Regions from separate parts of the Afipia sp. MLSD5-FHT05B12 genome, predicted to be linked through region 2. Evidence: riboswitches for the same ligand, from Rfam matches in the RefSeq annotation. Region 2 holds a riboswitch; the other holds the start of a gene.

Region 1 (14,800 bases), on a different contig from region 2:
TTGGGCCGTGTCTCAGTCCCAATGTGGCTGATCATCCTCTCAGACCAGCTACTGATCGTCGCCTTGGTGAGCCGTTACCTCACCAACTAGCTAATCAGACGCGGGCCGATCTTTCGGCGATAAATCTTTCCCCGTAAGGGCTTATCCGGTATTAGCACAAGTTTCCCTGTGTTGTTCCGAACCAAAAGGTACGTTCCCACGCGTTACTCACCCGTCTGCCACTGACGTATTGCTACGCCCGTTCGACTTGCATGTGTTAAGCCTGCCGCCAGCGTTCGCTCTGAGCCAGGATCAAACTCTCAAGTTGGACTTGAAACTTTAAACCGGCTGATCACAACGTTTGACGAGGTCCCACCATTGTTAGCCGAAACTAACTTGCTGTCTGCGATTCACATCGCTGACAACGATGGTGTAACCTTTGAAACGTGTACCGCCGAAGTCTTTCGTCCGGCCCCAACCCTCGAAAGCCGAAGCTTTCTAACGATCGAGGCCCGCAAGGACTCCGCCGTCCACGTTTCTCTTTCTTCATCTTTACTTGTCAAACAGCCCGAAACCCGAGGGTTTCACTCGCCCGTGGCCGGGCGAAAATTTCTAGCGTCTCCACTTAAGGAGACCTCGCAACCTATCCGACGCCGAATGACAACCGACAACTATCGGCTGTTTGTTCACTCGCCTAGGAGAGGAGCTTGACAGGCGCGGAAGCTTGCCTGGGCTGTGGGCCCCGGCGCCGCCGCGCTCAGTGGTCGGGTTATAGGCCCTGCCCTCTGAGCTTGTCAACGCCCATGTCAAAAAATCGTCGCAACGCACCCAAGAAAATCGAATCGCTGAGAAGTCCTGATTTATCAGGGCTTCGCGCCGTACTTGAGCCACATTCCTGCGACGTCCTGCACATGAAATATGCCTCGGCCGGGCAAATACCAGTATAGTTCGGCCCGTCCGGTTCAAAGATTCGGCGATGACTTTGGCGATGACTTGGGATCGTCGCCTGACTTGGGATGAAAAAACACCAACGAGTTGCACGGCATTGACGTCAGGCCCGCTTCGCCAGCACCTTGGCGCGTGACGAAAACGACAATGACGGCAACATAACCAGACGCTATTGGCTCGAAGCTGCCCCGCCCGGGGCACGGGCCGCGCGACAGGCGAACTGGAAGCTCGTTGGGCGGCGACTTCGACGTGCTGCGACTTCGACGTGCTGCGACTTGGACTTGCCACGACTTGGACTTGCTACGACTTGGACTTGCTACGAGAAGACTTGCGGGGGGAAGGCAGTTTTGAACCACGGGACGTCACGCGGGGGCAATTACGGGCGTGCCGGGATCATTGATCTCGGTCACGAGCCACCGCTGTCGGTTGATGGTTCGGAAGCCGCGGTCATCGACCGCCGCCGCGTCTCGGTGCAGTGGTTTAGCGGCACGATTCTCACCGGTCTGTGCGGCGCGGCTTTGATCGGCGGCGCCGTTTTCGCGTCGCTCGACGGCGAAATGACCTTCGCCAAGGTCCCTGAGCGCGTCGAAGGGGCGCTGCGCGGAGCATTCGGTGCCAACGACAAGGGCGCCGTCGCACGCAAAAGCGACCGCCTTCCGCCTCCCAGTGATTCGGCCGCCGCACGCCAGGTGATTCGCGTCTCGACAGTCGCGCGCGCCGGTGCCCGCGACGTGATGCGGGTGCGGCCGTTCGTCCGCATCGCCGGCAACCTGTCGCTGACCACCAGCGACCTTTCCGCCAAGGTTCCAGCCTTTAACGCCCAGCGCATGCTGACCGATGTCGGCACCGCTTCGCCCGCCGACGGCGACGATTCGCAAAATCCCAACGCTGCCGAGCCGGACGCCGAAGTCTCGTTTGTGACGCGAGACCTCGCCTCGGTGCTGCCCCGCGCCAAGATCGCGGCCAGTGTCGCGATCGACGAGGTGCTGCTGCGGGTGCGCGACGCTTCGAACTGGCGCGGCAACAGCGCCGTTAAGTACGCCTCGACCATGCCGACCGATCTCAAGATGGCCTACGCCGCGGAAGGCACGCCGGATCCCTATGCCGGCTTCGAGACCCGCGTGGTGCCGGAAAACGTCACGCTGCTGCCGAAGACCAAGGACCAGGTCACAGGCGGCAATCCCTCCAGCGAAAAAATCCACATCGTCAAAAAGGGCGACACCGTCCAGTCGATCCTGCGCGACCTCGGCGCGAGCCCCGGCGAAGCCCTCGCCATCGCCAACAATCTCGGCGCGCGCGGCCGCGACGGTGGCCTGAGGGAAGGCCAGAAGCTGCGCATCATGATGGCGGGCACCGGTCCCGGACTTCAGCGCCAGCAGCCGGTTCGGGTGATCGTCGCCAACGACACCACTATCGAAGCCGTCGCCGCACTTTCGGATCTCGGCAAATACGTCGCCGTCGATCCCCAGAGCTTCAATACCGTCACCGAGACAGCGAACGCCAACGACGATGACGACGATGATGACGGCACCGGCGTTCGGCTCTATCAGAGCATCTATGAGACCGCGCTGCGCAACAAGGTTCCGGCGACCGTCATCGAGGACATGATCCGCATCTACTCCTATGACGTCGATTTCCAGCGCAAGGTTCAGGCCGGAGACTCGTTTGAGGTGTTCTTCGCCGGCGAGGATGAGACCCCGGTCAACAACGAAAAGACCGAAGTGCTTTACGCCTCCCTCACCGTCGGCGGCGAAACCAAGAAATACTACCGCTTCCAGGCGCCCGACGATTCCATCGTCGACTACTATGACGAGACCGGAAAGAGCGCGAAGAAATTCCTGGTCCGCAAACCCGTCAGCAACGCGATCATGCGCTCCGGCTTCGGCGGCCGCCGTCACCCGATCCTCGGCTACACCAAGATGCACACCGGCGTGGACTGGGCCGCGCCCTACGGCACGCCGATCTTCGCATCCGGCAACGGCACCATCGAGAAAGCCGGCTGGGAAGGCGGTTACGGCAAGTACATTCGCGTCAAGCACCCCAACGGATATGAAACGGCCTACGGCCACATGACCGCCTTCGCCAAGGGCATGGAGCCCGGCAAGCGCGTGCGTCAGGGCCAGGTGATCGGCTTCGTCGGCTCGACCGGCCTTTCGACCGGCGCCCACGTCCACTACGAAATTCTGGTCAACGGCCGCTTCGTCGATCCGATGCGCATCAAATTGCCGCGCGGCCGCTCACTCGAAGGCCCGATGCTGGCCAGCTTCGAGACCGAACGCGATCGGCTCGATGGCCTGATCAATAATCGCCCCGGCGGCAATCGTCCGCAGCCGCAGGCCGCCAAGGGCCAGAAGACGGCGCAAGCCAGCGACCGCTAAATTTCACGACAACATTTCGCGTTTAAAACATCGCACGCCGTTTGCATCGCGCGTGCGTTGCAATGTCGGTTTTCGTTGCCAAGCAAAGCGACGCGACAAATACTCCCCGCATAAAACTTAAAAAACACCGGGAGGCCATTGCCATGATCCATCGTTTCGTCACATCCGCGACCATCGCCGCCGTGTTCACGCTCGGCGCGACCACCTTGGCTTTCCCGCAAACGTATGAAGTGACGAAGCTGGTGCCGGGCTCGGCCTTCCACGGCGTGCATGGGCTAGGCATCGACAAGAGCGGCCGCCTGTTCGCAGGCAGCGTCGCGGGCGCCGCGCTCTACGAGGTCGACCGCAACACAGGCACAGCGAAGATTTCAATCTCCACCGCCGACGGCGGCATGGCCGACGACATTGCCTTCGCGCCCGACGGCACGATGGCATGGACCGGCTTCCTGACCGGCGATCTCTATGCACGCAAGGGCGATGGCCCGATCCGGAAACTCGCCTCCGGCCTGCCGGGAATCAATTCGCTGGCGTTCCGCAAGGACGGCCGGCTTTACGCCACGCAGGTTTTCCTCGGCGACGCGCTTTACGAAATCGACGTCGAGGGCGCGAAGCCGCCGCGCAAGATCATGGAGAAGATGGGCGGCCTGAACGGCTTCGAGTTCGGCCCCGACGGCCTGCTTTACGGGCCGCTCTGGTTCAAGGGCCAGATCGTGAAGGTGGATGTCGACAAGGGCGATCTTGCTGTCGTGGCCGAAGGCTTCAAGGTGCCCGCAGCCGTGAACTTCGACTCCAAGGGCAATCTCTGGGTGGTGGACACCGCACTCGGCCAGCTTGTGAAGGTCGATCCGAAAACCGGCGCGAAGAAAGTCGCGGCCCAGCTCAAACCCGCGCTCGACAACCTCGCGATCGACGGCAACGACCGCATCTTCGTGTCAAATATGGCCGATAACGGCATTCAGGAGGTCGATCCCGAAACCGGCACCGCGAAGCAGGTCATCATCGGGCAGCTCTCGCTGCCCGGCGGCATCGGCGTCGTCAGCGACGGCGGCAAGGACACGGTCTACGTCGCCGACGTCTTTGCCTATCGCACCGTGGACGGCGGTACCGGCAAGGTCAGCGAGCCCGCGCGCATGCATGCCGACGGCGTGACGCTGGAATATCCGATGAGCGCGACGGCGAAGGGCGATTTTGTCCTGCTGTCGAGCTGGTTCACCGGCACGGTGCAGTTGATCGACCGCAAGACCGGAAAGACCGTCGAGATGCTGCATGACTTCAAGGCACCGCACGACGCTGTGCGCCTCGGCGACGGCAGCATTCTGGTCAACGAACTCGGCACCAAATCGCTGGTCCGCGCCAGCGGCGAACACGGCAAGGACCGCAAGATCGTGGCGGGCGATCTGGCCGGTCCTGTCGGCCTCGTCGCGGCGAATGACACCACGGCTTATCTCACCGAGGCCTTCGCCGGGCTGGTGTCGAAGGTCGATCTTGCGAGCGGTGCGAAGAGCGTTGTCGCAAAGGATCTGAAAGGCCCGGAAGGAATCGCACTGGCGCCTGACGGCAAGCTGATCGTCGCGGAAGTCGGCGCCAGGCGCGTGATTTCCATCGATCCGCAGACCGGCACTGTCACCGAACTCGCCGGCAATCTGCCGATCGGCCTCGCAGGAGCAGCGGGAACATTGCCCACGAACATTCCAACCGGCGTCGGTGTTGGCGCATCGGGAACGATCTACGTCTCGTCCGACATCGAGAACGCGATTTACGCGCTGAAGAAGAAATAGCTTCGGAAACGACTGTTCACTACCCCTCCCCTCTCCCCTTGTGGGAGAGGGTGGCGAAATCGAGCGAAGCGAGACTGAGCCGGGTGAGGGGTAGGTCTCTTGTGCAAAGAGACCCCTCACCCGCTTCGCGGCTGCGCCGCTCAGCACCCTCTCCCACAAGGGGAGAGGGGAAAGTGCTCAGTTCAGCTTGCTCTTGTCAGTTCAGCTTGCTCTTCGGCACCGGCGGCGCCTCGGCATCGATCTTCGCGAACTGGCCGTTGAAGGTCAGGCCGGCATCCTTCGCCGAGACCGCGACGTTTTCACCGTCATGGACACGGCCGGACAGGATCATTTCCGCCAGCGGGTCCTGCAACGCGCGCTGGATCGCACGCTTGAGAGGACGCGCTCCGTAAGCCGGATCCCATCCCTTCGCCGCGAGCCAATCGCGCGCCTTGTCATCCAGCGTCAGCGTGATCTTGCGATCCGCCAGCAGCTTCAGGAGCCGCCGCATCTGGATATCGACGATGCGGCCCATCTCGCTCCGTTGCAGCCGGTGGAACAGAATGATCTCGTCAACACGGTTGAGGAATTCCGGACGGAAGCTCGCCCGCACGATAGCCATGACCTGATCGCGCACCGCGCTCGTGTCCTCGCCTTCTGCCTGCCCCACCAGGAACTCCGAACCAAGATTCGAGGTCATGATGATCAGCGTGTTGCGGAAATCGACGGTGCGGCCCTGACCATCGGTCAGGCGGCCATCGTCGAGCACCTGCAACAATACGTTGAACACGTCGGGATGCGCCTTCTCGATCTCGTCGAACAGCACCACCTGGTACGGCCTGCGCCGCACCGCTTCGGTCAGCGCGCCGCCCTCGTCATAGCCGACATAGCCCGGAGGCGCGCCGATCAGCCGCGCGACCGAATGCTTCTCCATGTATTCGGACATGTCCATGCGCACGAGCGCCGTCTCGTCGTCGAACAGATATTCGGCGAGCGCCTTGGTCAGTTCGGTCTTGCCGACGCCGGTGGGGCCGAGGAACATGAACGAGCCGATCGGACGGTTGGGATCCTGCAATCCGGCGCGCGAACGCCGCACCGCAGTGGACACCGCGCCAACGGCTTCCGCCTGACCGATCACACGCTCGGCAAGCTGCAACTCCATCTTGAGCAGCTTCTCGCGTTCGCCTTCCAGCATCTTGTCGACCGGAATGCCGGTCCAGCGCGACACGACCTGCGCGACATGGCTGGCCGTCACCGCTTCCTCGAGCACGAGGTTGCCGGCCTTCTCGCTGTCTTCCAGAGCCTTCAGCCGCTTTTCGAGATCGGGAATCCGGCCATAGGCCAGCTCGCCCGCCTTCTGGAATTCGCCGCGCCGCTGCGCGTCGGCGAGTTCCTGGCGCGCCTGCTCCAGTTCGCTCTTGACCTTCTGGGCATTGGACAGCTTGTCTCGCTCCGACTGCCACTTCGCGGTCAGCGCAGCACCTTTCTCCTCAAGATCGGCCAGTTCTTTTTCCAGCCGCTGCAAGCGATCCTTGGAGGCCGAATCCGTTTCCTTCTTCAACGCCTCCTGCTCGATCTTCAGCCGCACGATCTCGCGGTCGATATTATCGAGTTCTTCCGGCTTGGAATCGATCTGCATCTTCAGCCGCGCCGCGGCCTCGTCGATCAGGTCGATCGCCTTGTCGGGAAGAAAACGGTCGGTGATGTAGCGGTTCGACAGCGTCGCGGCGGATACGATCGCGGAATCCGTGATGCGGACACCGTGATGCAGCTCATACTTCTCTTTCAGGCCGCGCAGGATCGACACCGCGTCCTCGACGGTGGGCTCAGAGACGAACACCGGCTGGAAGCGGCGGGCGAGCGCAGCGTCCTTCTCAACATGCTTGCGGTACTCATCGAGCGTGGTCGCGCCGATACAGTGCAGCTCGCCGCGCGCCAGCGCGGGCTTCAGCAGGTTGGACGCATCCATCGCGCCATCGGCTTTTCCGGCGCCGACCAGCGTGTGCATCTCGTCGATGAACAGGATGATCTGGCCGTCGGAGCTGGTCACTTCCTGGAGCACCGCCTTCAGCCGTTCCTCGAACTCGCCGCGATATTTCGCTCCGGCAATCAGCGCGCCCATGTCGAGCGACAGCACCTTCTTGTCCTTGAGACCTTCCGGCACGTCACCGTTGATGATGCGCAGCGCGAGACCTTCGACGATGGCGGTTTTGCCGACGCCGGGCTCACCGATCAGCACCGGGTTGTTCTTGGTGCGGCGTGACAGAACCTGGATGGTGCGGCGGATTTCCTCGTCGCGGCCGATCACCGGATCGAGCTTGCCGTCGCGCGCGGCCTGGGTCAGGTCGCGGGCATATTTCTTCAGCGCGTCGTAGGCGTTTTCCGCCGACGCGCTGTCGGCGGTGCGGCCCTTGCGCAGCGCGTTGATCGCGGTGTTGAGATTCTGCGGCGTGACGCCGCCCTTGGCGAGAAGCCCGCCAGCGTCACTGTCCTTGTCGGCCGCCAGCGCCTGAAGCAGCCGCTCCACTGTGACGAAGCTGTCACCGGCTTTCTCGGCCGCCTGCTCGGCGGCGTCGAACGCGCGCGCCGTTGCCGGAGCCAGATAGACCTGCCCCGCTCCCGCGCCCGACACTTTCGGCATTTTTGCCAGCACGTCCTCGGTGGCTTTCAGGATCGCGCGCGAATTGCCGCCCGAGCGATCGATCAGACCGCCGGCCAGACCTTCGCTGTCGTCGAGAAGCACTTTGAGAACATGCAGGGGCGTGAATTGCTGGTGGCCCTCACGCATGGCCAACGTCTGTGCCGACTGGATGAATCCCTTCACACGGTCGGTATATTTTTCAATATTCATTCGGACTTCCCTCAGCCTGCCATGTCCGCCCCGAAGGCACGGATTTTAGCATCTTCAATGGGGTTCCGCCGCCGGCATTGACATTCCTCAACCCGGGGCGGCGACCGGCATTGCACCGGCCCGATCGTGATGTGGGAACTCCGGCCCGCCTGCGAAAGAGGCAGACCTAAAAATTCAGCGGACGTGGCGGGAAACGGCGAATCCGCATAGGACTATGCGATGCCAGATCATGACGCCGTCACCCTTCACAGCATCTACCGCTACCCGGTCAAAGGCCTGTCGCCGGAATCGCTCCAAAGCGCCGCCTTGCACAAGGGAGAGACGCTGCCCGCCGACCGCCGCTATGCCATCGAGAACGGTCCCATCGGCTTCGATCCCGCCGATCCGAAATACTATCCGAAAATCCGGTTCCTGATGCTGATGCGGAACGAGCGACTTGCCGGACTTCAGACCCGGTTCGACGATGCGAGCAACATTCTGACGATCAGATACAACAACACTGAAGCCGCGCGCGGCAACCTCGAAACGCCCGAAGGCCGCGCGGCCATCGAGACGTTCTTCGCGGACAATTTCGCAAGCGATCTGAGGGGGCCGCCGAAGATCCTGTCAGCTCCCGGCCACAGTTTCTCGGATGTCGCCGCCAGGGTCGTCTCGATCATCAATCTGGCCAGCGTATCGGCTATCGAGACCATCACCGGACAGCCGGTTCATCCGCTGCGCTTTCGCGGCAATCTCTATGTCCGCGGCTGGCCCGCGTGGCAGGAGTTCGATCTCCTGGGAAAAGAACTGACGATCGGCGATGCGCGGCTGAAAGTCGTCAAGCGGATCGTCCGCTGTGCCGCCGTCAATGTCGATCCGGTCACAGCCGAGCGCGACATGAACATTCCGCAGGCGCTGATGCAAATGTTCGATCACGCCGATTGCGGCGTCTATGCCGAAGTGATCACCGGCGGCACGATTGCCGCCGGCGATACAATCACAGAACTCAGCTCGACGGCATGACGTAGGCGTAGATGCGCCCGCGCGAATAGCTTGCCTCGGCGACGCGGTGGCCGTGGTTGCCCGAGATCACGATCGGATTGCCCTTGGCGTCGATGCCGCTGACGATGCCGACATGACCGCCACGGCGGCCACGCGACATCACCGCGATGGCGCCGACCTGCGGGCCGGAGATGCGCTGGCCGTAGCCCGCGAACGAACGCGCCATGTCGGAGCCGGTGCCTTTGTGGCCGGAACGCTCAAGAACCATGTTCATGAAGCGCGCGCACCAGAGGCTGGAGCGGCCTGTCGGATTTCCGCTGCCGATATAACGCCGCGCTTCGGCGACAACATTCGATCCTCCGAAGCCGCCACCGAAACCACCGAAACCCTGCGAAGCTGACGCTTCCGCAGCCGCTGCGTAACGCCCGCGCCGCGCATGATGGCGAGTGCGGTGGCCGTAATGCGTCTTGGCATGATGCTTGGAATGGTGAGCGTGAGTGTGCCGGCTTGCGCCGTGATGCGGCCTCGCCGAAGCCGGAGTTGCCAGTGCGACGATTGCCACCGAACACAGCGCCAACGCGGCGCCTCGAAGTGGCAGGCGAAGTTTACGCGATACAGTCATCCATTAGTCCTCGTGACACCCCCTGTGCCCATCGTTCGCACGCGAACGACATACCGCAGCGCAAAAAACGGGAGGATGTGACGAGAGCAAGACGCGATAAGGCACTCGCGGATTCATTTCGCGGCGATAGCGCGATCATTTCGTGGCGAGAATGCGAACATACACGGCCACATTGGAACCGCGAATGTTAATCGCGGCGCGTGAGCAGGAAGACACCCTGTTCGCCGAACATGTTCCAGAACCACCACGGCGCATTGAGCCGCAGCGGCCGGCCATAAAGATCGAGCGCGACGGCCCGCTCCATCTTGACGTTGATCTCGTTACAGAGCTGCACGAAATCCTTGATGGTGCAGAAATGGATGTTCGGCGTGTCGTACCATGTCGCCGGCAGATTATCGGTGCGCGGCATCTGGCCCTTCACCAGCAACTGGAGGCGCATTTTCCAGTGGCCGAAATTCGGAAACGACACGATGGCGCGGTGGCCGATGCGCAGCAGGTTTTCAAGCACCACGCGCGGCTGGCGTGTCGCCTGCAAGGTCTGCGACAGGATCACGTAGTCGAACGCATCGTCGGGATAATTGATCAGGTCGGTGTCGGCGTCGCCCTGCACCACCGCGAGGCCCTTGGCGACGCAGCGGTTGACGCCCTCGCGCGACAGTTCGATGCCGCGCCCGTCAACACCGCGCGTCTCCAGCAAACGAAGCAGATCGCCTTCGCCGCAGCCGACATCGAGCACCCGCGAGCCGGGCTCGACCATCTGCGCGACTAAAAGATGATCGGCGCGATAGCCGTTCTCGGTGACGGGAAGAACCGCGGTCGGCCGGAACGCCTGATCCTGAATTGTCATCTTGGCGCTCCTACCTGCTTGCCGAGGTCAGGCCGTGCGCCGACGCAGCCGATTCCAGGAATGCGCGGGAAATCTCGATGAACTCCGGCACATCCAGCAGGAACGCATCGTGGCCCCTGTCGGTCTCGATTTCCGCGAACGACACCCGCGCGCTGCCGGCATTCAGCGCATGCACGACCGCGCGCGCCTCCGATGTCGGGAACAGCCAGTCGCTGGTGAACGACACCACGCAGAAGCGCGTGCGCGTGCCGCGCCAGGCTTCCGCCAGCACGCCGTTGTGATCGGCGGCGATGTCGAAATAATCCATCGCGCGCGTCAGATAGAGATAGCTGTTGGCGTCGAAACGCTCGACAAATGACGAACCCTGATGACGCAGATAGCTCTCGACCTCGAAGTCCGCATCGAACGAGAACGTCGGCACCTCGCGATCCTGCAAGCGGCGGCCGAACTTGCGATGCAGCGCCGCGTCGGAAAGATAGGTGATGTGCGCGGCCATGCGCGCAACGCCAAGCCCGCGGTGCGGATGGGTGCCATCCTCAAAATAGCGCCCGCCGCGCCAGTCCGGATCGGCCATCACAGCCTGACGGCCGAGTTCGTGGAATGCGATGTTCTGCGCCGAATGCCGCGTGCTGCACGCCACCGCCAGCGCGGAGAACACGCGCTCCGGATAGGCCGCGGTCCATTGCAGCGCCTGCATGCCGCCCATCGAGCCGCCGACCACGGCGAACAGTTTCTCGATACCCAGATGGTCGAGCAGCATCGCCTGCGCCCGCACCATGTCGGGAATGGTGATGACGGGGAAATCCAGACCCCACAATTTGCCGGTCGCCGGATTTGTCGACGCGGGCCCGGTCGACCCCATGCAGCCGCCGATCACGTTGGCGCAGACGACATAGTAGCGATCGGTGTCGATCGGCTTGCCGGGGCCGACCAGCGTTTGCCACCAGCCGGGCTTGCCCGTGACCGGATGCACGTTCGCGACATGCTGATCCCCGGTCAGCGCATGGCAGATCAGAATGGCGTTGGAGCGATCGGCATTGAGCTGGCCATAGGCCTGATAGGCAATCTGGAACGGCGCGAGATCAATGCCGCAATCCAGCCGCAGCGGCTTGTCCACACCGAACAGCGCGACCAGCGACGACGGATGATCCGCCTCGTGCGCACGCTCGATAGACGCCTTATCACTCTTCAACGGTTTGACATTAACCATCTTGCTACTGGCCTCCTCAGCAGGTCACGAAAGACCAACATCGGAAATCAGGCCACAAAAAACCCGGCCTGAAACGAGGTTCGGCCGGGATCACTTACATCCCCGGCCTGTTTAGCGAGTTGTTTAACGTGGCTGCAAGCCGGCCGGCTCAAATGACCACGGAATGGCTAAGTTACTAATCACGAACGGCCTTTTCGTCAAGCTGCACCGCGATATCACATGCCTCTTCTGCCGCGGCTGGAGGCCGGAATTGCCAATGTTTTCTTTGCTTTCAGGCGCTCTCCTGCCTATCAATGCGGCCATCACATCCCCGCTTTCGATGAATTCCAGGCGGCCTTTGCGCCGCAATCAGCGTTCGGACCCAGGTTGAACCGATGACCAAGCAACCGCCATCACTGCAGGACCTGCGCCGCGAAATCGATTCCATCGATGAGCAGGTGCATGAGCTGCTGATGAAGCGCGGCGACATCATCGATCGCCTGATCTCGGTGAAGAAGACGCAGGAAGTCGGCTCGGCGTTCCGGCCCGCGCGCGAGGCCGACATGATGCGCCGTCTGGTGCAGCGTCATCGCGGCATCCTGCCGCTCGACACCGTCGAGAGCATCTGGCGCGTCATCATCTCGACGTTCACCTACGTGCAGGCGCCGTTCTCGGTGCATGCGGATCTATCCATCGGCGAATCCGCGATGCGGGATTCGGCGCGGTTTCATTTCGGTTTCACCGTTCCGTTCGTCGCGCATTTCAATGCCGAAGCCGCGGTCGAAGCCGTTGCCAGATCCAAGGGCGATCTCGCGCTGATCTCGGCTGTCAGCAGCCGTCTGCCATGGTGGATCGCGCTGGAGCCCGCAGCCGCGCCGAAGATCATCGCGCGATTGCCGTTCGTCGAGCGCGCCGATCATCCCGCCGCGCTGCCGGTGTTCGTGGTCTCGCGCGTCGCTGCCGACGCCATGGTCACCGAAGTCGGGATGTGGAGCGTTCGCGTCTCCGGCTGGAGCGCGGATGTGGCGCGGGCACTTTCGCCGTTCTCGGAAATCATCGCCGTCCCCGACACGGCATCCGACGGCGCGGCCTTGCTGATCTCGGTTCCGGGCCCGGATGGCTTAAAGAAAATCACCGCTGCGCTGATCGCAGCCGGAGCGTCGGTGCGTTCATCGGCTCTCGTCGGGAGCCATGCAACGCGCTATACGGTGCCGCCGACCACTGCGTCCAAATAGTCTTCTTTCGGAGTTCAAGTTGATGTCCCGTCCTGTGCCGAAGCCAGGCATTCTCGATATTGCGCCTTACACGCCGGGCAAGAGCGGCGCCGGGCTGACCGGCCGCGTCTTCAAGCTGTCCGCGAACGAGACCCCGCTCGGGCCGTCGCCGAAAGCCATTGCCGCCTACAAGGCCGCCGCCGATCATCTGGAGGATTACCCGGAAGGCACCTCGCGCGCGCTGCGCGAAACCATCGGACGCACCTATGGACTCGATCCCGACCGCATCATCTGCGGCGCGGGCTCCGATGAACTGCTGAACTATCTGGCGCACACCTATCTCGGCCCCGGCGACGAGGCGATCCACACCACCCACGGCTTTCTGGTTTACCCGATCGCGACCATGGGCAACGGCGCCATCAATGTGATCGCGCCGGAGAAGAACTACACCGCGGACGTCGACGCGATCCTCGGCGCGGTGACGCCGCGCACCAAGATGGTGTGGCTCGCCAATCCGAACAACCCGACCGGCACCTATGTTCCGTTCGACGAGGTCAAGCGGCTGCGCGCCGGATTGCCGCCGCATGTGCTGCTGGTCATCGATGCGGCCTATTCGGAATACGTTTCGAAAAACGATTACGAGGCCGGAATTGAAATGGTCGCGACCACCGACAACACGGTGATGACGCGCACCTTCTCGAAGATTCACGGCCTCGCATCGCTGCGTGTCGGCTGGATGTATGGCCCCGCCAACATTATCGATGCGGTGAACCGCATTCGCGGCCCGTTCAACGTCTCGACGCCCGCGTCGGACGCGGCGATCGCATCGCTGGAAGACGCCGAGCACCAGAACAGGTCCCGCGCGCACAACGACACGTGGCGCACCTGGCTGACCGATGAAATCGGCAAGCTCGGGCTTGAGGTGACGCCGAGCGTCGCGAACTTCGTCCTGATCCATTTTCCGCAAACGAAGGGCAAGACCGCTGACGATGCAGACGCGTTCCTGACCAGGCGCGGCCTGATCCTGCGCGCGCTGAAAAACTACAAACTGCCGCATGCGCTGCGCATGACCGTCGGTACCGAGGAAGCCAACCGTCTCGTGGTCGCGGCGCTTGCCGAATTCATGGGGCAGAAATGAGCGTCGCGCCTATGTTCGGGCGGATCGCGCTGATTGGCTTCGGCCTGATCGGCGGCTCGATCGCGCGTGCGGCGCGCGCCCAGGGGCTTGCAGGCGAGATCGTGGCAACGGCGCGCTCGCCCGCGACCCGCGCGCGCGTGCAGGACCTCGGCATCGTCGATCGCGTGGTGGAGACGAACGCGGAGGCCGTTAAGGACGCTGATCTCGTTATATTGTCTATCCCGGTCGGCGCCTGCGGGCCGGTCGCAAAAGAGATTGCGCCGCATCTCAAGCCCGGCGCGATCGTCTCCGATGTCGGCTCCGTCAAGGGCATGGTGCTGCGGGACATGTCCGCGCATCTGCCGAAGACCGTGCATTTCATTCCGGCGCATCCGGTGGCGGGCACTGAACATTCCGGCCCCGATTCAGGCTTCGCCGAACTGTTCATCAATCGCTGGTGCATCCTGACGCCGCCGCCGGACGCCGATCCGGCCGCTGTCGAGAAGCTCGCGGTTTTCTGGCGCGCGCTCGGCGCCAATGTCGAGACCATGGCCGCCGATCATCATGACCTCGTGCTCGCCGTCACCAGCCACCTGCCGCATCTGATCGCCTACACCATCGTCGGCACCGCCGACGAACTGGAAGATGTGACGCAGGCGGAAGTGTTGAAATTCTCGGCGGGCGGTTTCCGCGACTTCACCCGCATCGCCGCATCCGATCCCACCATGTGGCGCGACGTGTTTCTCGCCAACAAGGATGCCGTGCTGGAAATGCTCGGCGCGTTTCAGGAAGATCTCTCGAAGCTGACCCGCGCGATCCGCCGCGGCGACGGCGAGGCGCTGTTCGATCACTTCACGCGCACGCGAGCGATCCGCCGCGGCATCGTCAATCTCGGCCAGGAAACCGCCGATCCGGAT
Region 2 (14,800 bases):
CTCGGCGTATTCGATGCCGCGATGCTGGTTGGATTGTTCCAGTTCGACCGGGAGGAACTGCTGGCCGGGATGCTGTTGTTCCGGGTGCTTTATTATCTCGTCCCGTTCATTATTTCTGTCATCTTGCTCTCGCTTCGGGAGCTTATTGTCGGTCTTCGGGCGAAGCGGGTCTCCGCGGCCCTGCAAAGGCTCGACGAAGCCGCGAAGTCTCCGTCGGCCAAGGAGCCGCCCCAGGGATCACGGTCTCCGGTCTCGTAGGGTCCGGTCTCGCAGGGTGGGCTGGCGTCAGCCCGACGGGCGCGAAACAGGTGTTGCGCATGACGATGACGTCTCCAAATTCCGGTTTTGCTCCGTGGTCGGACAGGCTGCGGCGGTCGGCGATCATTCTGATCGCGACGGCGCTCGGCCTCATAGCCTCGGTGATGTTCGGCGGCCTGACGCTGCCGCAGGCCGGGCTGGTGTTCGTCGTGATCGCGGGCGCGGCACTCGTGCCATGGCATTTGCATCAGTCCGTTCCAACGGCCGAAGACATGATCGGCGCGCGGCCCGCGGAGATGCCGGTGGTGCAGGCGCTGGTCGGCGGAATGCCCGACGCGGCCGTGCTGCTCGACCGCGCCGGGCGCGTGCTGCATTTCAACACCGCCGCGGCGCAACTGGCGCCGGCTCTGCGCAAGAACGAACTGGCGCTGTTCGCGCTGCGCTCTCCCGAAATCATCGCGGCGCTGCGCGAAGCCATCGCCACCCGCCAGCCGCAGCGAGCCAGCTATGTGGACCGCGTTCCTGTCGACCGCTGGATGGAATTGATCGTGACGCCGCTGTCGTTGCCGACCGCGTTCGGCGGCAGCGAATACTGCATCCTGATGACCTTCCAGGATCAGACGCCGCTGCGCCGGGTCGAGGAAATGCGCGCCGATTTCGTCGCCAATGCGAGCCACGAATTGCGCACCCCGCTGGCCGCGCTGTCAGGATTCATCGATACCCTGCAAGGCCCGGCGCGCGAGGATGCCAAGGCGCGCGAACGCTTTCTCGGCATCATGCACGCACAGGCGACGCGCATGGCGCGGCTGATCGACGATCTGCTGTCGTTGTCGCGGGTTGAACTCAGCGCGCATGTGCGTCCCGAAAAACTGGTCGATGTCGTGCCGCTGGTGCGTCAGGTGGTCGATGGCCTCGAGCCGCTGGCGAGCGAGCGTCAGGTTGTGATCGATGTCGAGCTTCCGCAGGAGCCGGTTGTCGTCGCGGGTGACAACGAGGAATTGCTGCGCCTGCTGGAAAACCTGATCGAGAACGGGCTCAAATACGGTGCGTCCGGCGGACGCGTCGTGGTGTCACTGACCGAACCCGCGCCTAGCGACGCCGGTGAAATTCGCCTCGCGGTGCGGGACTTCGGTCCCGGCATCGCGCCGGAGCATTTGCCGCGCCTGACCGAACGGTTCTATCGCGTCGATGTCGGCGACAGCCGCGCGCAGGGCGGCACCGGACTGGGCCTGTCGCTGGTCAAGCATATCCTCAACCGTCATCGCGGGCGGCTTCTGATCGAGAGCGTTCCCGGTCACGGCGCGACCTTCACCGCATGCTTCCCGGCAGCGAAGACTCCGGCCAGCGAGAAGACCGCGGCGAAAGAATAGGGGCATGATCCCGAAAGGCGGGAGCCGGTTTTAGGACCGGATCTTGCCCGACAGGAAGCAGGCATCGGCGGTCACAGTCTCGCCGCGAGATCGCAAAGCCGTTCTTTGCAGAAGGGTGCCATGTCGCAACAAAAAAACCTCATCGGATCGATGAGGCTTTTTCGCTGTTGATGTCGGGATTTCCGGCTATTTCGTGCTTGGCCGCGAGGTGCGGCGGCGATCGCTCGCCGGCTGATAGGCGACGCGCGAATGATGCGCGCAGTACGGCAGGCTGGTGAGCGCCTTGCCGCCGCAGAAGAAGAAATCCGCACTGCCCGGATCGCCGACCGGCCAGTGGCAGGTGTTCTCGTTGAGCTCCAGCAGACTGAGACGCTGGCTTATCGGCACCACGTTGTCATAGGCAATCGGATCCGGCTCGGCTTCGACCTCAAAGACATGGGCGAGCGCGGTGTTGCCGCGCGACACCGGGCGGCTGATCCGCATCATATGCTGCGCCGGGCGCACCTTGCGCTGCCGTGGCGCCGCGGATGACGGGCTCTTGGCCCGGCCGGAGAGACCCAGCCGATGCACCTTGCCGATCACGGCGTTGCGGGTGATGTTTCCGAGTTCGGCGGCGATCTGGCTTGCCGAAAGCCCGGATTCCCAAAGCTTCTTCAACTGTTCAACGCGATCGTCGGTCCAGCTTATTACCGTCATCGCACTCTTCCTTTTGATATCGCGCCGGCCATTTTTGACGCGGCGTCGCGATTGCAAAGGGTCCAAAATCCCTGTCGGCAGAATCCCTTAGCCCTCGCCGGCTGCATGAACAGCAACCGGGCGTTTACGCCGTACCGAAGACAATCGAGGATCAGAACCGCCGCACGAGATGTCGTACCCAACGCCAAGAATGCTACAATATGCCGTGACTCACGCGCAAGAGTCGGGCATGGCGCGTCCACATGTTCCGGTCAAAAAGCAAATAAATTCGATCTTTGTGCGACGCTAAAAATCGCGGCTTTCTTGCCCTGCGTGGCGGTTTCAATGCCGGAACAGGTCTAAAAACACCGGATTATGCTTCAGCCGCAGTGACAAACGGGCTGCCGCCCTTCCTTGAGAAGGGCTCGCGTGGATTGACACAACAGGGTCCGCCAATAGAATAACCGTCACGTGCCGCCTTTTTCGGGCGGCACGTTTCGTTTCCGGGGCAGGCAACAGGGCAATGAGCGCTGATGCGATCACGCCGCTGCCGGCCCCTTACCATCGATCAGGTCGCCATGAGCCATACTGCCAAGCCGCATCTCGACTCTCACATGTTGCCGGTTTTTGCCCGCGCCGATGTCGCTTTCGAGCGCGGCGAGGGCCCGTGGCTGATCGCGACCAACGGCGACCGCTATCTCGATTTCACCAGCGGCGTGGCGGTGAACGCGCTCGGTCACGCGCATCCGCATCTGGTCGCTGCCGTGCAGGAGCAGGCCGCGAAGCTGTGGCATGTCTCGAACCTGTTCACGATTCCGGAAGGTGAGCGGCTGGCGGCGCGGCTGTGCGACGCAAGCTTCGCCGACGTGGTGTTCTTCTGCAATTCCGGCGCGGAAGCGATGGAAGCCGCCATCAAGATGGCGCGCAAGTTTCAGGCGGTGAACGGCCACCCGGAACGCTATCGGCTGATTACCTTTGAAGGTGCGTTCCATGGCCGCACGCTTGCGACACTCGCCGCCGGCGGTCAGCAGAAATATCTCGAAGGCTTCGGGCCGCGGGTCGAGGGCTTCGATCAGGTGCCGCTCGGCGATCTTGAAGCCACCAGGAAGGCGATCGGCCCCCACACCGCGGGCATCATCATCGAGCCATGGCAGGGCGAGGGCGGCGTGCGCGCGGCGGACCCTTCGTTCTTCCGCGCGCTGCGGCAGCTCTGCGACGACAACAAGCTCGTTCTGGTGTTCGACGAGGTGCAGACCGGCATGGGCCGCACCGGCAGTCTGTTCGCTTACGAGAAGACCGGCGTTGAACCCGATATCATGGCGCTGGCAAAGGCGCTTGGCGGCGGATTCCCGATCGGCGCGTGTCTTGCCACGGCGGCTGCCGCCGCGGGCATGACGCCGGGCACCCACGGTTCGACATTCGGCGGCAATCTGCTCGCAGTGGCCGCCGGCAACGCCGTGCTCGATGTGATGCTGGCGCCGAAGTTCTTCGACCATGTGCAGCGTTCGTCGCTGCTGCTGAAACAGAAGCTGGCGTCGATCGTCGACCGTTATCCCGACGTTGTCGATGAGGTCCGGGGCGACGGCCTGCTGATCGGCCTGAAAGCGGTGGTGCCTGCCGGCGATCTCGTCGCCGCGTTCCGCAACGAAAAGCTGCTCACCGTCGGCGCCGGCGAGAACGTCGTGCGATTGCTGCCGCCGCTGATCGTGACCGAGGCGGAGATCGAGGACGCTGTGTCGCGTGTCGAGCGCGTGTGCGCAAAGCTGACGCGCGTTCCCGCGCGGCGCGAGGCCGCGCGATGAGCAAGTCGCCGCGTCACTTTCTCGATCTGTTCGATATGCCGGCCAGGGAGCTGCGGACAATTCTCGACGCCAGCATGGCGATGAAGCAGAAGCGCAAGGCCGGGGACATTTCCGCCAGGCCGCTGGACGGCAAGACGCTGGCGATGATCTTCGACAAGCCGTCGACGCGCACCCGTGTCTCGTTCGATGTCGGCATGCGCCAGCTCGGCGGCGAAGCCATCATGCTGACCGGCGCTGAAATGCAGCTCGGTCGCGGCGAAACCATCGCCGATACCGCGCGGGTGCTGTCGCGATTTGTCGATGCGATCATGATCCGGATTCTCAACCACGAAGCGCTGACCGAGCTCGCGGCGCACGCCACCGTGCCCGTGATCAACGGCCTGACCCGGCGTTCGCATCCCTGTCAGGTGATGGCGGACGTGATGACCTTCGAAGAGCATCTCGGTCCGATCAAGGGACGCACGGTGGCGTGGACCGGCGACGACAACAATGTGCTGGCGTCGTGGGCGCATGCCGCGGAGCGGTTCGGATTCAACCTGCGCGTTGCGACGCCGCCGGAACTCGCCCCCAACAAGCTGCTGAAGGACTGGATCAAGGCGACAGACGCGCCGATCGTGCTTGGCACCAAAGCCGACGAGATGGTGCGCGGTGCCGATTGCGTGGTCACCGACACCTGGGTGTCGATGGGCGACAAGGACGGCGAACATCGTCACAACCTGCTGAAGCCCTATCAGGTCAATGCGAAGCTGATGTCGCTGGCAAATCCCGACGCCATCTTCATGCATTGCCTTCCGGCGCATCGCGGCGAGGAGGTCACCGACGAGGTAATCGACGGCCCGCAGTCGGTGGTGTTCGACGAGGCCGAAAATCGCCTGCACGCCCAAAAGGGCATTCTGGCCTGGTGCATGCACGCGATCGGCTAGGTGCCTCGGCGCGTTCCTGCTCCGTTTTCGGGAAGCCTTGTTCCCGATCCGCTCCCTTTTTTGCGGAACAAGGCACCCTATATTGTGCGGACACCTAGTGGAGTGGATTTGACATTCGCTACCCAATGGGCGGCGAGTCCGTAAAGCGAATGTCAAATCCAAAACTCCACTAGAAACTTATATTTGCGAGTGGTCCGTCGATTCTAACATTCGGAAAAATGCCTGCTGAAATGGGATGCGAATGTTAGAATCGGACCACTAGCTTGATCCATCATTGCCCTGGGGCCGGAAGTCAGACCGTCATGGTTTGAGCTTTTCACTGCGGCAATTCGGTTCTCCTGAAAAGAATGCGTTCGATATGACTCTCGAAAGCCAAATCCGTGCCCCCTCCGCGACGCCGGTGGATGATGCCGTGCTGCCCTTTGAAGTCAGCGCGCTGGACGTGCGCGGCCGATTGACGAAGATGGGGCCGGCGCTCGATGAGATTCTGACCAAGCACGATTATCCGGCACCCGTCGGCAAACTGCTCGGCGAGGCCATCGTGCTCACGACGCTGCTCGGCTCGACACTGAAGTTCGATGGCCGCTTCATCCTGCAGACCCAGACCGACGGCCCGGTGTCGCTGATCGTGGTCGATTTCCAGGCGCCCAACCGGCTGCGCGCCTATGCGCGCTTCGATGCAAGCAAGCTTGAGGCGGGTCAGGATTCCGCGGCGCTGCTCGGCCACGGGCATCTGGCCATGACCATCGATCAGGGCGCCGACATGAGCCGCTATCAAGGGCTCGTCGCGCTCGAGGGCGGCAATCTGGAAGATGCGGCGCATGAATACTTTCTGCGCTCGGAGCAAATTCCGACGCGGGTGCGGCTCGCGGTCGGCGAGGAATTTCGCGGCGGCGACGGTCCGAAGCATCGCTGGCGCGGCGGCGGCATGCTGATGCAGTTTTTGCCCAAGGCGCCGGAGCGCGCGCGGCAGCCCGATCTGCATCCCGGCGACGCGCCTGAAAGCGCTGTCGTTCACGAAATCCCGGAAGACGATGCTTGGGCCGAAAGCCGTTCGCTGTTCGGCACCATCGAGGACGTCGAATTGATTGATCCGGATCTGTCGGGCGAACGACTATTGTTCCGGCTGTTTCACGAACGCGGCGTGCGGGTGTTTCCGACGCAGGCGATGCGGGCGCAGTGCTCCTGCTCGCGCGATGCTGTGGCGGGAATGCTCGCGAGTTTTGACCCGAAAGACCGCGCCGACATGGTGGAGAACGGCAAGGTGGTCGTGACCTGCGAGTTCTGCAGCTCGGTGTATGAGTTCACGCCGGATGAGGCGGGTGTCGAGCCGGGGTGACGGCGATGCGCGGTGGTGACGAACTGTGGTTAGACGCACGATGTCGCATCACATGCAATCGTCGTCCCCGCGAAAGCGGGGACCCATAACCACCGAACCCCCGTCGATGGCGAGAAGATCGCTCCGGCATCTCCCTCAATCCGAAGACTCAGGGAGTATGGGTCCCCGCCTGCGCGGGGACGACGTGGTGAGATTTCGAATGACAACGAGCCTGCAACATTTCGTGATGGGGATGTAGATCCCCGCGCTCTGAACCGCGCTTAAGTTCATCGCGTCCCGTTCGTGAGGGGCGCTTCTCGAGGGCGCTTGTGAAGCGGAGCAGGATGCGGCGCCTGCGCGCACGGTTCGCACCCGTGTCGTCCGGGAGGCTGGGGTCAGCGTCCGGGCCAACTACGTGGCTCTGCCTTCAGTGGCTGGACGCGGACAGGCACGAACGCGGCGAAAGCCGCCGGATCGGGGCGTGAAAGCGCTCGTCCTGTCCCGGAAGAACGCTCCCCTCGCCCAAAATCGCCGCCAAATAGCAGTCAAGCTTGCGCAGACTGCGCAAACCTGACTGTGGAGCGCCGTGAGGCGATGCGCTTCCTCATCGCAAGAGGAAGCGAGACAACACATTTGCGCCTCGCGGCGCTCCATGCCCCTCGTCAGGGGGCCGGACTAAAGGCTCACCTCGCGCGTGGCGCGAGAGCAATTATGCGTGGCTGTTTGAAATATTTGAAAGTGGCTGTTTGAAAATTGAATCTGAATTCGAGATAACGCGAGACATCTCAACACCTTCAATGTCGTCCTCGCGAAAGCGGGGACCCATAACCACCGTCCTCAGTAAGAACCAAAGAAAGAGTTGACCCGCTATCGCGACAGCATCGAAGACTCAGGGAGTATGGGTCCCCGCTTTCGCGGGGACGACATGGAGAAAAATCGCGAAGCCGGACCCGCACGCTATCGCACTAGCCACGATCGTCATCACCGGGCTTGTGGTTATGGGTCTCCGCCTTCGCGGAGATATCCACGGTGGCGCGAATGCCAAATCCGCTTCTAGTTCAGCGTCCGCTTGTAGCTTGGACTGTCGAGCGAGAAAGCCGGGATATCGATGTCGAACGGTTCGCCGCTTTCGGTCACCATCTGGTAGCTGCCGGTCATGAATCCGGATGGTGTCTGAAGCGGCACTCCGCTGGTGTATTCGAACCGCTCGCCCGGCTCGAGCACCGGCTGTTCGCCGACCACACCCTCGCCGCGGACTTCCTGGCTGCGGCCGGCCCCGTCGGTGATGATCCAGTGGCGTGTCTTGAGCTGCACGGTCTCATTCCCCGAATTGACGATGGCGATCGTGTAGGCCCAGAAAAAATGGCCATCTTCGGCCGACGAGCGCTCGGGCAGGAAGCTCGGCTCGACGATCACTTCAATCTGGCGGGTCACGGCGCGATACATGGTGTCCGTCCACATTCGGGTCACAGGATAGCAGACCTCTCATCCCTTGCGTAGGCACCAATACTCGATCTTGATGGGTGCGGCGGCCTGTCCAGGATACGAAGTCGCGCCGATCATTGTTTCAACATCGTTGCCATCCAGCATTCTTCCAGACGCCTGTCCAATGGAATGCTTGCAATTTGCGGGCCGCTTTGATCTTCCGTAGGATCAGGCATGAGCTGCCGGCTTCCTGACGGAACCGACTGAAACGGACTCGACCGGAATGACGCTCGTGACCACCCAGACGACCGATCAGGCTGTTGCGAAGGCGCCTGCGAAGGCCGTGGCTGCCGCGGGCGAACGCGAACTGCGCCTCGATCTGTTTCGCGGCATTGCGCTGTGGCTGATCTTCATCGACCATCTGCCGCCGAATATCCTGACCTGGTTCACGATCCGCAACTACGGTTTCAGCGATGCCACCGAGATCTTCATTTTCATCTCGGGATACACGGCGGCGTTCGTCTACAGCCGCGCGATGCTCGATCGCGGCTTCGTGGTGGCGAGCGCGCGCATCTTCAAGCGCGTCTGGCAAATCTATGTGGCGCACGTTTTCCTGTTCACGATCTACCTCGCGGAAATCTCCTACATCGCGTCGCGGTTCGATAACCCGCTCTATGCGGAAGAAATGGGGATCCTCGATTTTCTCAAGCAGCCCGACGTTACGATCGTTCAGGCACTGCTGCTGAAATTCCGGCCCGTCAATATGGACGTCTTGCCGCTTTACATCGTGCTCATGATCTTCCTGCCGGGGATCATCTGGCTGATGCAGCGCAAGGCTGACCTCGCTCTGGCATTGTCGGTCCTGCTCTATGCCGTCACATGGGAGTTCGATCTTACTCTCCCGGCCTATCCGAACGGGACGTGGTTCTTCAATCCGTTCGCCTGGCAGTTGCTCTTTGTGTTCGGGGCGTGGTGCGCGCTGGGCGGCGCGAAGCGTATGGCCCGTATTCTGTCGTCACGGATTACGCTCTGGCTTTGTATCGCCTATCTTGCGTTTGCGTTCTGTGTGACGCTGACCTGGCATGTGCCGCAACTCAACACCTTCATGCCGCGCTGGCTGGAAAGCTGGATGTACCCGATCAACAAGACCGATCTCGACGTGCTGCGTTTTGCCCATTTCCTCGCACTCGCGGCGATCACGGTGCGCTTTATCCCGGCGAGCTGGCCGGGTCTGAAATCGCCGTGGCTGCGCCCGGTCATCCGATGCGGTCAGCACTCGCTGGAAATTTTTTGCCTCGGCGTCTTCCTGGCGTTCGCGGGCCACTTTGTCCTCGCCGAAGTGTCCGGCGGAGCGTGGATGCATTTCTTCGTCAGCGTCGCAGGGATTGTCATCATGTCAGCCGCCGCATGGCTGTTTTCGTGGTACAAGATCGAGGCAGGCAAAACCGACAAACGCGCGAAAGGCGCGGAAAGCGACGCCGATCTCGCGGGAGGCGGATCATGAAAGCGCTGCTGGTTGCAGGGATGGTGATGGGTCTCCTGGCTGTTTCTCCGTCGCGTGCGGAGAGCCCCGGTTGCGTCGTGCCGGCTTACCTCCTGACGACCGAGAGCGCATTTCCGAAAGTCGCGGATGCGATCAAGACCAGGAAACGGCTGGACATCCTCGTGATCGGCAGCGGCTCTTCGGCTCTGGCCGGCGCTGACGGGGCGAGCGCGTCCTATCCAGCCCGGCTCGAGGCGACCTTGCGCGAGAACCTCGCTGGCGTGACCGTTAATGTCCGGACCGATCTTCGGCCCAAGAAGACTGCCGCGGAGGCGGCCGCCGGGTTTGGCCAACTGATCGAAAAGCTTCCGCAGGACCAGAAGCCGGATCTCGTGATCTGGCAGACGGGGACCGTCGATGCGATCCGGTCAATCGACACCGACGATTTTCGCGCAGCGCTGGATGGCGGCATCGGCGCCTTGCAGAAGGCCGGCGCCGATGTGCTCTTGATCAATCTTCAATACAACCCACGTATGGAAACGATGCTCTCGGTCACGCCGTATAACGATACGATGCGGGTGGTCGCGCAGGAGCACGAAATTCCGGTGTTCGATCGCTTCTCGATCATGCGGCACTGGAGCGAGGCCGGTGATTTCGATTTGTTCGGGCCGGTGCATGGATTTGGAATGGCGAAACTGGTTCATGACTGCATCGGCCGGTCGCTGTCGGCGATGATCGTCGAGGCGTCGCACATTAATCCGGCGGAGCTCAGGATTCAACGTTGATGAATTTTTACGGTCGTTTGGCGATTGCAGCCATGGCGGGGGCAATGATGTGCGGATCGCCGTCCGTCTCCCCGGTGTTGGCGCAGACATCTCAAGCGCAGCCGAAGGGACTCGGGACCAAAGCCATTGAGACGGCGAGGAGCGTCGCAAGAGGGGCGGGCGATATTCTGACCCGCGTGCCTTGCCTGCCCGCCAAGGGAGTGAAGGACGTTCCGGGTTCGCTGCCGCGCGTTGCGCGGCGGATCGCGGCGGATGAGCCGGTGACCATCGTCGCGTTTGGTTCGTCGACCACGGTCGGTTACGGCACGTCGGCCGCCTATAACTATCCCAGCCGCCTTGCCGATCAGTTGCGCCGCAAATTTCCCACCGCCGACATCAGTGTCATCAATCGCGGCATGGGCGGACAGGATGCGCCCGAAATGATGAAGCGGTTCGATGTCGCCGTTCTCGACGCAGATCCGGATCTTGTGATCTGGCAGCTCGGCACCAATGCCGTCGTCAAGGGCAGCGCCAGCGATATCGCGGCGACGGCTGAGCTGGTGGAGGACGGCATCGCGCGCCTTCAGGCCCGTGGCATCGATGTCGTGCTGATCGATCCGCAATATGTTCCAGCCGTTGCTGCAAAAACCGAGAATGCCAGCAAGATGGTGAAACTGCTCGGCGACGTCGCCAAGCTCAAGAACGTCTCGGTGTTTCCGCGCTTCGAAGTCATGCGGCAGTGGCACGAGGACGAGAAGATGCCGTTCGACAAGTTCGTGATCGGCGACGGCCTGCACATGAACGACTGGGGCTACGCGTGCTTCGCCCAGTTGCTTGGCGACACCATCATCAAGTCGGTGGGGCAGGTGAAGGCCGGGGTCAACATCCCGAGCAACGTGATGACTTTTCGGCCGATGTAGGGTTGCGTTAGATCGTCAGCTTGCCTTCGATGCATGTCTGCGTCTCGCCGCCGATCCAGATATCGTCACCGTCGCGCGTGACATAAATGCGGCCCTCTCGCCCAAGCACGGTACCCTGGCTCGCGACATATGCAGCGGGTGCAAGTCCTGCGGACATCAGCCATTGCGCGAGACCGGCATTCAGGCTGCCTGTGACGGGGTCTTCGGTCGAGCGGTTGGATACGAACGCGCGAACCTCGAAAGAGGCATCCTTACCGTCGCGCGAAGGGTCCCAAGGCGCGACCACGCCAAGCTTCAGATTCCCAAGGGCCGGGTAGTCCGGCGTCAGCGACAGGATCTCCGTTCGCGACGTCAGCATCACCGCCACCCAGCCGGGGCCGTTGTCGATCCACTGCGATGCCGTGATGGCGTCCCGGCGAACCTGCAGGCCGCGGGCGATCTGATCGAGAATATCGCTTTCGACATTGCCGGTCCGGCGCAGAGGAGGCGCGGCAAATGCCAGCCTGTTCCCGTCGCGTCTGATTTTGATAAGGCCTGCACCGCATTCCTGAACGACGTGGGCCTGCTTGGCGGCATTTCCGAGGCTCAGCCAGACATGGCAACTGCCCAATGTCGGATGACCGGCAAACGGCAGTTCGCCTGATGGCGTAAAGATCCGCAGGCGATAGTCAGCCTCTGCCGTCGTCGGTTTCAGAAGAAAGGTGGTTTCGCTCAGGTTCGTCCAGTTCGCGAGCCCAGCCATGGCGTCGTCGGAAAGCCCGTCGGCGCCAATGACCACGGCAAGCGGATTACCCTTGAGCCGTTTGCCGGTGAAGACATCGACCTGCTGGAACGAAAATGTACTCATGAAATTTCCAGCTCGCTTCTGCCTTCACGCCTTCTCCAGCGCGGCCGTCAGATCCTCGATCAGGTCGTCCTGATGCTCCAGCCCCGCCGAGAAGCGGATGAAGCCTTCGCTGATGCCGAGTTCGGCGCGCGCCTCCGGCGTCAAGCGCTGATGCGTCGTGGTCGCCGGATGGGTGACGATGCTCTTCGAGTCGCCGAGGTTGTTGGAGATCCGCGCCAGCTTCAGCGCATTCAGCGTGCGGAACGCCGCGGCCTTGCCGCCCTTGACCTCGAAGCCGATCAGCGTCGAGCCGGCGCGCATCTGCTTCTTGACGATGGCGGCTTGCGGATGATCGGCCCGGCCAGGATAGATCAGCCGCGAGATTTTCGGATGCTTCGCCAGCGCATCGGCGATGGCGGCCGCGCTTTCGGTTTGTGCCTTGACCCGGATGCTCAGCGTCTCAAGCCCTTTCAGCAGCACCCATGCGTTGAACGGCGACATCGCAGGCCCTGTCTGGCGCAGGAACGTATGAATGTGCTCCTGGATGAAAGCCTCCGACGACAGGATGATGCCGCCGAGGCAGCGGCCCTGACCGTCGATGTGCTTGGTCGCCGAATAAACCACAACGTCGGCGCCGAGCGTCAGCGGGCTCTGCCAGATCGGGGTCGCGAACACGTTGTCCACGATCAGCCGCGCGCCACCGCGATGCGCGATCTCGGCGACGGCGCCGATATCGACAACGTCGAGGGTCGGATTGGTCGGGCTTTCGAGGAAGCACGATTTGGTGTTCGGACGCATCGCCTTTTGCCACTGGTCGAGGTCATGGCCGTCCACCAGCGTGGACTCGATGCCGTAGCGCGGCAGCAGATCCTCCACCACATAACGGCAGGAACCGAACAGCGCTTTCGCCGCGACCACGTGATCGCCGGCCTTGAGCGGAGCGAGGATCGCGGTGGTGACCGCAGCCATGCCGGTCGCGGTGGCGCGCGCGGCCTCGGCGCCTTCGAGTTCGATCATGCGCTGCTCGAACATCGACACCGTCGGATTCGAGAATCGTGAATACAGGAAGCCGGGATCTGCGCCGGTGAAGCGCGCTTCGCACTGTTCGGCGGTGTCGTAGATGAACCCCTGCGTCAGGAACAGCGCTTCGGAGGTTTCGCCGTACTGCGAACGCAGCGTGCCGGAATGCACGAGGCGGGTTTCGGGGCGATAATTGCGGGTCGGGGACAGCTGCTTGGCTGCGGGCGTTTTGGTCTCGGACATGTGTACTCCATCGTGGCCACCTTGCGGTGGACACAAAAAAACCGGCCTGGAAAATCTTTCCACAAGCCGGGATCACACTGTCCCCGGCCTGTTTAGCGAGTTATTTAACGTGGCTGCAAGCCGGCCGGCTCAAATGACCACGGGATAAGTCCTAGCCTTAATCCCGCACGCTCTTTCCGTCAAGCACCCCATCGGATAACCGATATTTGCTGACTTTCTGCATATCCGGGCAGCTAAACGAGGACAGAAAAGGTGCCTTTCCCCCTGCCACCCGACGCGACAGGAATTCTGCCCGACCGCATGATCGCGGCAATGGCCGATGCCGGCCTGATCCTGCCGGAATATCCGTTCGTTGAAAGCCAGATTCAGCCGGCCAGTCTTGACCTGCGTCTCGGTGCGATTGCCTATCGCGTGCGCGCGAGCTTCTTGCCGGGGCCGGACATAACGGTGGCGCAGCGCATCGACGAACTGAAGCTGCACGAGATTGATCTGTCCGATGGCGCGGTGCTGGAAACCAACTGCGTCTATATCGTGCCGCTGCTGGAAAGCCTCGCGCTGCCGCCGATGATTCAGGCCGCCGCGAATCCGAAGAGCTCCACCGGCCGCCTTGATGTTTTCACCCGCGTGATCGCCGACGGCACACGCCGCTTCGACATGATTGCCGCCGGTTATCACGGTCCGCTCTATGCGGAGATCAGTCCCAAGACATTTCCAGTGCTGTTGCGCGAAGGATCGCGGCTGTCGCAGATCCGGTTCCGCACCGGTCATGCGCTGCTCGACAGCGATGAGTTGCACGCGCTGCACGCGGCCGAGCGGCTGGTCGACAGCGACGAGACCGATCTCGCCGGCGGTGTGGCCTTGAGCGTCGATCTGTCCGGCGAAGGCTCCGACGGATTTGTCGGCTACCGCGCCAAGCGCCACACCGGCGTGGTCGATGTCGATCGCCGCGCAGGATACACGGTGGGAGAATTCTGGGAGCCGATCCGCGCGCGGCCGGATCGCAGCCTGATCCTCGATCCCGGCGAGTTCTATATTCTCGCCTCGAAGGAAGCGGTGCAGGTGCCGCCGGACTTCGCCGCTGAGATGGTGCCGTTCGATCCGCTGGTCGGAGAATTCCGCGTCCATTATGCGGGCTTCTTCGATCCCGGCTTCGGCTATGCGGGTGCGGGCGGACAGGGCTCGCGCGCGGTGCTGGAAGTGCGCTCGCGCGAAGTGCCGTTCATTCTCGAACATGGCCAGATCGTCGGCCGCCTTGTGTACGAAAGGATGCTGTCGCGCCCCGATGCGTTGTATGGCCAGCGTATCGCGTCGAACTATCAGGGCCAGGGCCTGAAGCTCTCGAAGCATTTCCGCACCTGACGTGGATCGGATTAGCGAGCATCTGGCGTCTTGCGCCCAAGCCACTCCAGAAACGCCGCAAGCTGCGGATTGCCGGCCTTCGCTTTCGGATAGACCAGATAGAACGAATTCCGGGTCTGCCGGACGTGCCTGAACGGCTGCACGAGACGGCCCTGCGCCAGTTCATCCACCACCAGCGTCTCGATGCCCATCGCGACGCCGATATCGTCCAGCGCGGCCTGGAAGGCGAGCGTCTGGTTCTCGAACGTGATGCCGCGCGTGCCGTCGACGCCTTTGGCTCCGGCTTCTTCCAGCCAGCGCGGCCAGTCCTCGGGCCGCGATGTGGCGTGAATGAGCTGATGATGGGCGAGATCGCGCGGATGTTTCAGCGGCACGTGTCCCTTCAGCCGCGCCGGGCTACAGATCGGAAACACC

What was found. Region 2 has a riboswitch for S-adenosylmethionine ahead of AC1Q6J_RS08345 (O-succinylhomoserine sulfhydrylase). Riboswitches for the same ligand answer to the same signal wherever they lie in the genome.
Region 1: another riboswitch for S-adenosylmethionine. It lies ahead of metX (homoserine O-acetyltransferase MetX); the one in region 2 lies ahead of AC1Q6J_RS08345 (O-succinylhomoserine sulfhydrylase).

What each region holds. Positions count from the first base shown of each region.
Region 1 covers NZ_JBXAFS010000011.1:103,413-118,212, reverse strand. Annotated here, with positions in the region: rRNA gene AC1Q6J_RS15575 (16S ribosomal RNA) at 1-307, opposite strand, end outside; gene AC1Q6J_RS15570 (peptidoglycan DD-metalloendopeptidase family protein) at 1,275-3,305, shown strand; gene AC1Q6J_RS15565 (Vgb family protein) at 3,449-5,083, shown strand; gene clpB (ATP-dependent chaperone ClpB) at 5,280-7,913, opposite strand; gene AC1Q6J_RS15555 (MOSC domain-containing protein) at 8,133-8,915, shown strand; gene AC1Q6J_RS15550 (TIGR02594 family protein) at 8,899-9,516, opposite strand; gene metW (methionine biosynthesis protein MetW) at 9,704-10,363, opposite strand; gene metX (homoserine O-acetyltransferase MetX) at 10,374-11,573, opposite strand; SAM riboswitch at 11,664-11,743, opposite strand; gene AC1Q6J_RS15535 (chorismate mutase) at 11,948-12,787, shown strand; gene hisC (histidinol-phosphate transaminase) at 12,810-13,904, shown strand; gene AC1Q6J_RS15525 (prephenate/arogenate dehydrogenase family protein) at 13,901-14,800, shown strand, end outside.
Region 2 covers NZ_JBXAFS010000004.1:252,220-267,019, forward strand. Annotated here, with positions in the region: gene AC1Q6J_RS08290 (lysylphosphatidylglycerol synthase domain-containing protein) at 1-258, shown strand, start outside; gene AC1Q6J_RS08295 (ATP-binding protein) at 318-1,628, shown strand; gene AC1Q6J_RS08300 (GcrA family cell cycle regulator) at 1,815-2,324, opposite strand; gene AC1Q6J_RS08305 (aspartate aminotransferase family protein) at 2,882-4,105, shown strand; gene argF (ornithine carbamoyltransferase) at 4,102-5,028, shown strand; gene AC1Q6J_RS08315 (Hsp33 family molecular chaperone) at 5,387-6,367, shown strand; gene apaG (Co2+/Mg2+ efflux protein ApaG) at 7,400-7,792, opposite strand; gene AC1Q6J_RS08325 (OpgC domain-containing protein) at 8,055-9,275, shown strand; gene AC1Q6J_RS08330 (SGNH/GDSL hydrolase family protein) at 9,272-10,039, shown strand; gene AC1Q6J_RS08335 (SGNH/GDSL hydrolase family protein) at 10,039-10,938, shown strand; gene AC1Q6J_RS08340 (PhzF family phenazine biosynthesis protein) at 10,946-11,785, opposite strand; gene AC1Q6J_RS08345 (O-succinylhomoserine sulfhydrylase) at 11,810-13,027, opposite strand; SAM riboswitch at 13,099-13,178, opposite strand; gene AC1Q6J_RS08350 (2'-deoxycytidine 5'-triphosphate deaminase) at 13,280-14,386, shown strand; gene gcvA (transcriptional regulator GcvA) at 14,398-14,800, opposite strand, start outside.